2 regions of the Paenibacillus sp. FSL H8-0104 genome follow, and region 2 is predicted to be linked to the other one. Evidence: a T-box and tRNA genes for the amino acid it is inferred to sense, from the RefSeq annotation. Region 2 holds a T-box; the other holds one or more tRNA genes.
The links. A T-box is a leader RNA that pairs with one kind of tRNA and senses whether it is charged. The one in region 2 lies ahead of trpS (tryptophan--tRNA ligase), so its partner is inferred to be a tRNA-Trp.
Positions count from the first base shown of each region.

Region 1 (3,388 bases), 5.0 Mb from region 2:
GAGACAGTTCGGTCCCTATCTGTCGTGGGCGTAGGAAATTTGAGAGGAGCTGTCCTTAGTACGAGAGGACCGGGATGGACGTACCGCTGGTGTACCAGTTGTTCCGCCAGGAGCACCGCTGGGTAGCTATGTACGGACGGGATAAACGCTGAAAGCATCTAAGCGTGAAGCCCCCCTCAAGATGAGATTTCCCAGTATGTAAGACCCCTTGAAGACGACGAGGTAGATAGGCTGGGGGTGGAAGTGCAGCAATGCATGGAGCTGACCAGTACTAATCGGTCGAGGGCTTATCCAATAGCAAGTTGTAATTCGCGTGTTTCGTTTCGAATCTAGTTTTCAGAGAACGATCTCTGAAGCATATTCCCTGATAGCTCAGTTGGTAGAGCACTCGACTGTTAATCGAGTTGTCACAGGTTCGAGCCCTGTTCGGGGAGCCATATGGAGAGGTGTCCGAGCTGGCCGAAGGAGCACGATTGGAAATCGTGTAGGCGTCACAAGCGTCTCGAGGGTTCGAATCCCTCTCTCTCCGCCATAATATTAAGGCCCGTTGGTCAAGGGGTTAAGACACCTCCCTTTCACGGAGGTAACAGGGGTTCGAATCCCCTACGGGTCATAATAACTTCAAAAAAAGAAGTTGATTTTTACAACAAGATTATGGTATGATCATAAATGTGTTGTTCGGAGGCTTAGCTCAGCTGGGAGAGCATCTGCCTTACAAGCAGAGGGTCGGGGGTTCGATCCCCTCAGCCTCCACCATATAAACTTTATAACGACGCGGGGTGGAGCAGCCCGGTAGCTCGTCGGGCTCATAACCCGAAGGCCGCAGGTTCAAATCCTGCCCCCGCAATTATACTTTCCTTTGAGAAAGTGATCTGGAACCGTGGTGTAGTTGGCCTAACATGCCTGCCTGTCACGCAGGAGATCGCGGGTTCGAATCCCGTCGGTTCCGCCATTTAATCTTTACATGAGGCAAACTGTTCACTACATCTGCTGTATGGCACTGATGCCCTATATAAAGTGTAAGGAATTAAGATTAGACTTTATTATGGCTCGGTAGCTCAGTCGGTAGAGCAGAGGACTGAAAATCCTCGTGTCGGCGGTTCGATTCCGTCCCGAGCCACCATTTTTAAAATAATTTAATAAGCCGGTGTAGCTCAACTGGTAGAGCAACTGACTTGTAATCAGTAGGTTGGGGGTTCAAGTCCTCTCGCCGGCACCATGTAATCCTGGAGGATTAGCGAAGTGGCCAAACGCATCAGACTGTAAATCTGCTCCCGTACGGGTTCGGTGGTTCGAATCCATCATCCTCCACCAGTTTTTAGGGGCATAGTTTAAAGGTAGAACAACGGTCTCCAAAACCGTTGGTGTGGGTTCAATTCCTGCTGCCCCTGCCAATTAACTTTTTAGAAATTAACCTTTTATGGCGGTCGTGGCGAAGTGGTTAACGCACCGGTTTGTGGATCCGGCATTCGGGGGTTCAATTCCCCTCGATCGCCCCTTTGTTTTTTCATTTTTTATTGGGGATTAGCCAAGCGGTAAGGCAACGGACTTTGACTCCGTCATGCATAGGTTCAAATCCTATATCCCCAGCCATTATGCGGACGTGGCTCAGCGGTAGAGCATCGCCTTGCCAAGGCGAGGGTCGCGGGTTCGATTCCCGTCGTCCGCTCCAAAATATGGCGCCATAGCCAAGTGGTAAGGCACAGCTCTGCAAAAGCTTTATCCCCAGTTCGAATCTGGGTGGCGCCTCCAGCATATGCCGGCGTGGCGGAATGGCAGACGCGCTCGACTCAAAATCGAGTGGGAAACCGTGGAGGTTCGAGTCCTCTCGCCGGTATATTGAATAGCCCTACATGTTGCTTATGCAATGTGTAGGGCTATTTTTATTTTATATGAAACGATTTATGTGCAGTAAGAAAATCTAGAGTAAGAGAAGATGGACGTTAATAAAGATTGACGTATGATTATATTGAGTATATTGTAGATAAGTAAAGTCTTTAATATGGAGGAGTGAAGTAGAGTGACTAATGGAAAAAATGTATCGGATACCGATCTGTTATTTGATCTTTCTGTATGGGAAGAGGCATGGAAGAATCGTCCGAGAAGTTCAAAATATAAGAAGAAAAGCGTCCCCTCTAATATAGAAGAAGCTTTTGAGCGATGGGCCAGGGATTATCATGCACAGTCGTTCACCGAAGAAGGAAAGCAGCGTTCTGAACGCATTATGGGCTGGATTGAAAACCAGGGTGTGGAATTCGTAGGGTTATCCATTTTGGACATTGGAGCCGCTTCAGGCATATTTACCATTCCTTTTGCAGAAAAGGGGGCAAGTGTGACCGCAGTTGAGCCTTCTGAGTTACTCGTTTCACTCATGAAAGAGACGATACCTTCAGCTCTGGAATCCAAAATCGAAATCGTAAACGAACGATATGAAGAAATCTCCATTAAGGATAAAGGCTGGGAGAAGAAATATGACTTTGCATTTGCATCCATGTGTCCGGCGATGTCGGATTGGGAAACGATTGAGCAGGCGATCAATTGTGCCCGGAAGTATGTGTATATAAGTACTATGGCGGGACATAAGGAACACACACTAATGGATGAACTTAAGGATGTACTGGGTGTAACTTCTTCACACCAGGTCGGTGATATGGGGTATATCCAACAGTTGCTGTATTTGAAGGGCTATTCTTATACGATGATCATTACGAGAGAAGTTAACTCATTTGAAGTACCGGTGGAAGAGACTATCGAGAAGCTGCCAGAATGGCTTAATACGTATGAGTTACCATCGGATGAAGATTCTCTCAGACTGGCTGAAGAGTACATTCTGGATACGTACAAGGATAGTACGGTGACCTTCTCACGTGGAGGAAGATTTGGTAAGATTCTAATTCAACTTGAACAGCCCAATATGAAAACAGTTCGCACTAAGGATAAGCGATAAATCGCATAAGCGTGGCACGTGTACTGATAATCAGGAATTGAGACTGAGACAATGTAGTCTAACGTCTAAGATGACACTAGGAAGCATCACAACGCTGTGCCAAAAGATGAACGGTTGAAACATAGAAGTTAAAATTGCAGAAGTAAAGTTGTAAGTGAAGGGAGCAGATATGTGCTCCCTCTTTTTTTGAAGCGAATAATTAATTGACTATACTAAACAAAATCCTCGGTTACTTGAAGATGTTAAGCTGCTTCATGAGACTGCACATGGGCTAAAGCCAACCTTAATTCAAAAATCGAGACAACGAAAAAACAAAACACAGACCTCGTTTTCAGAGAATGATCTCTGAAGCATATTCCCTGATAGTTCAGTTGGTAGAGTACTCGACGGTTAATTGAATTGTCACAGGTCCGAGCCCTGGCCCTGTTCGGGAGCCATATG
Region 1 is NZ_JBBOTC010000001.1:5,789,374-5,792,761, reverse strand. It holds rRNA gene NST38_RS25625 (23S ribosomal RNA) at 1-295, shown strand, start outside; tRNA gene NST38_RS25620 (tRNA-Asn) at 362-437, shown strand; tRNA gene NST38_RS25615 (tRNA-Ser) at 441-532, shown strand; tRNA gene NST38_RS25610 (tRNA-Glu) at 542-613, shown strand; tRNA gene NST38_RS25605 (tRNA-Val) at 681-756, shown strand; tRNA gene NST38_RS25600 (tRNA-Met) at 774-847, shown strand; tRNA gene NST38_RS25595 (tRNA-Asp) at 875-952, shown strand; tRNA gene NST38_RS25590 (tRNA-Phe) at 1,048-1,123, shown strand; tRNA gene NST38_RS25585 (tRNA-Thr) at 1,144-1,219, shown strand; tRNA gene NST38_RS25580 (tRNA-Tyr) at 1,229-1,314, shown strand; tRNA gene NST38_RS25575 (tRNA-Trp) at 1,321-1,394, shown strand; tRNA gene NST38_RS25570 (tRNA-His) at 1,424-1,496, shown strand; tRNA gene NST38_RS25565 (tRNA-Gln) at 1,519-1,593, shown strand; tRNA gene NST38_RS25560 (tRNA-Gly) at 1,598-1,672, shown strand; tRNA gene NST38_RS25555 (tRNA-Cys) at 1,679-1,752, shown strand; tRNA gene NST38_RS25550 (tRNA-Leu) at 1,759-1,837, shown strand; gene NST38_RS25545 (class I SAM-dependent methyltransferase) at 2,021-2,947, shown strand; tRNA gene NST38_RS25540 (tRNA-Asn) at 3,304-3,384, shown strand.
Region 1: it encodes a tRNA-Trp, which carries the amino acid that the T-box ahead of trpS (tryptophan--tRNA ligase) is inferred to sense. The anticodon was not compared.

Region 2 (3,388 bases):
GAAAGTCTGCATAAGGGAAGACCCGTGGATCAGGAGCAGCCGAAGCGAAGTCCAACGCTCCCTGCCAGTCCATGTCCTGAGCACCTGTCCCGTTCTGTACGGCATAATAACCGGATTGAGGTATGGCATACACCAAATGCCGCTGTTCCAGCCACTCATATGCACGAATAGCCGTGCTTACACTGCATTGATATTGTTCTGCTACAACTCGAACTGCTGGCAGTCGAATGCCCTTATCTGCCCACTGGCGACGATCCTGCTGCTGCATCTGTTCCTGAATCCATTGCTTTAACGCTTCGGCAATCACTTCGTATTTTCTCAATGCACACATCCCTCTCCAACAACTGTACCGATACAGTTCAACCTTTTATCTATTGTAGCACGATGCACCTGGCAGTATATTGAATAAGGCCAGCACGTGCCTCGAACCTGACATAATTCAGGATAATGAAAGATAAAGCGCTATGACTACTGTATTGGAGGAGCATTGATGAACACAACACACACTCGGGGATACGCCTATATCGCAGCTATATTGTACGCAGCTATTATCGGTCTATCTTTTTTATTTGTTAAAATGACAGTCTCTGTTGCACATCCCATTGATGTGCTTGCCCACCGATTCGCCCTGTCGCTGATCGTTGTCAGCATTCCTGTCATTTTTGGCTGGATCAAAATCCGACTGAGCCTTCGTGATCTGTGGCGCATCATTCCACTGGGGCTTTTATCTCCCGTCTTATTTTTTGCCTTTCAAGCCTTTGGACTTGTCTCTTCCAACTCATCGGAAGCGGGTATTATTCAGGCCATGGCCCCTGTATTCACACTCGTTCTCGCTTCAGTTTTCCTGAAAGAACGCACATCAACGATGCAGAAGCTATTCCTGCTTCTATCTGTTGCTGGAGTGGTCTTTATTTTCATGATGCAAGGAAGCGGCGTATCTATGAGTAACCTGAAGGGTATTGCATTATTGCTACTCTCCACGGTCTGTTTTGCAGGGTATGGTGTGCTTGCAAGACCATTAACCCAGAAGTATAAACCAATGGAATTAACCTGGGTCACACTGATGGTTGGCTGTATTGTATTTAACGCCGCTTCTCTGATCCGACATGCGTCCAACGGCTCCATGATGGACTACATCAAACCACTTGGAGATACATCCTATCTGGGTGCCCTCGCTTATCTAGCAATTCTCTCCACCATGATTTCCACCCTGCTCGCGAGCTATGCCCTGACCCATCTGGAGGCTTCGCAAATGAGTGTATTCAGCAATCTGTCCACGCTCATCTCCATCGTAGGAGGTGCATGGGTATTGCAAGAACCAGTGGGTTACTACCACTATATTGGTGCATTGTTGATTATCGCCGGTGTGCTAGGCACCAATATGAGCGGTCGCAAACATAGGTTGATCAGTGGAATAAAAGCATGATATAATTCTGGGAATTGTAAACATTTGTTATCCACGATGATGAAGAGAAGTACGTATGTCAGGATGCTACAGAGAGCCGGCGGCTAGTGGAAGTCGGTGCATCGGATATGTGGAAATGGGCTTCGGAGTTCCGAGTTGAACAGAGTCTGTATCCGTTATTAGGAATACACACTTTCAGTAGGCGAGGCGGCATGTCCAGCCGTTATCCATGGACAGGATATCGATAGGCATGGGCGCTCATAAACGGGCTCCTGGTAGATGCCTCATCCGTATCCCTCAAGTGGGCCGCAACAGAGCGGCCAATGAAGGTGGCACCGCGAGGCACAAGCTTCGTCCTTTATTCTGTTCCCAACCGGGGAATGGGATAAAAGACGAAGCTTTTTTTGATTTTTTTTGCAGGCTGAAAGGAGGTGATGGTCGTGGAAGACGGCTGGTGGCGACAGCTCAACGTTGAAAAATCACAAAACCAAAGGAGAATAAACCATGAACAAAAACAAGGATATTATTTTGACAGGAGATCGGACTACCGGACAACTTCATCTCGGCCATTACGTAGGCAGCCTGCGCAGTCGGGTGCAATTGCAGGAAGAGTACAAAACCTATATTTTACTGGCAGATGTTCAGGCACTCACCACCCACTATGATCAACCTGTTCTGATTGCAGATAGTGTTCATCAAGTTACTCTTGATTACCTCGCCGTAGGCATTGATCCGAACAAAGCTACCCTGTTCATTCAATCCATGATTCCGGAAATTGCGGAATTGACTGTGATCTTCTCCATGTTTGTTACCGTCAATACACTCCGGCATAATCCGACCATCAAGAGCGAAGCACGTGATCGCGGGTATACCGACCTGTACTACGGATTTCTAGGATATCCGGTCAGTCAGGCTGCTGATATTGCATTCTGTAAAGCTACCCTTGTTCCGGCAGGAGAAGATCAGATTCCTCACATTGAGACAGCACGAAAATTGGTTCGCCGGTTCAACGAGTTATACGCCCCCATCCTCCCCGAACCCCGCATTTTGATCGGAGAGCGGCTTGGAGGGCTGGATGGCGTTGGTAAGATGAGCAAAAGCATGGGGAATGCGATCTCATTAAATGCAAGTCCTGAGGATGTAAAAGCAAAATTGATCAAGGCCAAGACTGATCCAGCCCGCATCCATCGTTCTGATCCAGGGCACCCGGATATCTGCCCTGTTTTTGCCTATCATCAGCTTTTCCGCAAGGAGAACGCAGACGAAATACATGCCAGTTGTAGTCAGGGCCGAATTGGATGCAAAGATTGTAAACAGATCGCAGGTGAAGCCATCAATGATCTGCTTGCTCCTTTTCGCGAACGACGGAGTTATTATGAACAACGTGATGATCAGGTGAAAGAGATTCTTATCGAGGGTACCCGTGAGGCCAGGAAAGCGGCCCGGGAAACGATGTTAGAGGTAAGAGAAGCCATGGGTATTCGTTATTTCGACTGACGGTATGAAGCGCTCCAATCACGTTAACACTGCTGAGGACAGTCTATTGGGAAAAGGAGACCCCTCAGCATGAAACGAACACAGCCTTCTTTTTTACAAGCTATGATGTTGATCATGTTGTCCGTTGGCTTGATCAGCCATGTTCTGATTATTCCTGCCCTTTTGGCTGCGGCCAAAAGGGATTCTTGGATTTCCGTCCTGCTATCAGCCGGACCATTTTTGATATTTGCGCTAATGCTCGCTTATGTCTCTCGTTTCCTCAAGCATCAAACTCTGCATGAATGGTTAACATCCCGTCTCGGCAAGCCTATTGGCATGTTATTTCGAGTTGGTAACAGTCTCTTTTTTCTGAGCGCAATCTATTTCACCCTGCACGAAACCACGACTTGGGCCAAAACAAATTACCTGACAGAAACGCCAATTATGGTAACCAGTATTGCCCTCATGTCTCTCTGTGCCTATGGGGCATATAAAGGTATCCGCTCA
Region 2 is NZ_JBBOTC010000001.1:787,293-790,680, reverse strand. It holds gene NST38_RS03670 (aminotransferase-like domain-containing protein) at 1-331, opposite strand, end outside; gene NST38_RS03665 (DMT family transporter) at 491-1,426, shown strand; T-box leader at 1,454-1,767, shown strand; gene trpS (tryptophan--tRNA ligase) at 1,910-2,902, shown strand; gene NST38_RS03655 (GerAB/ArcD/ProY family transporter) at 2,972-3,388, shown strand, end outside.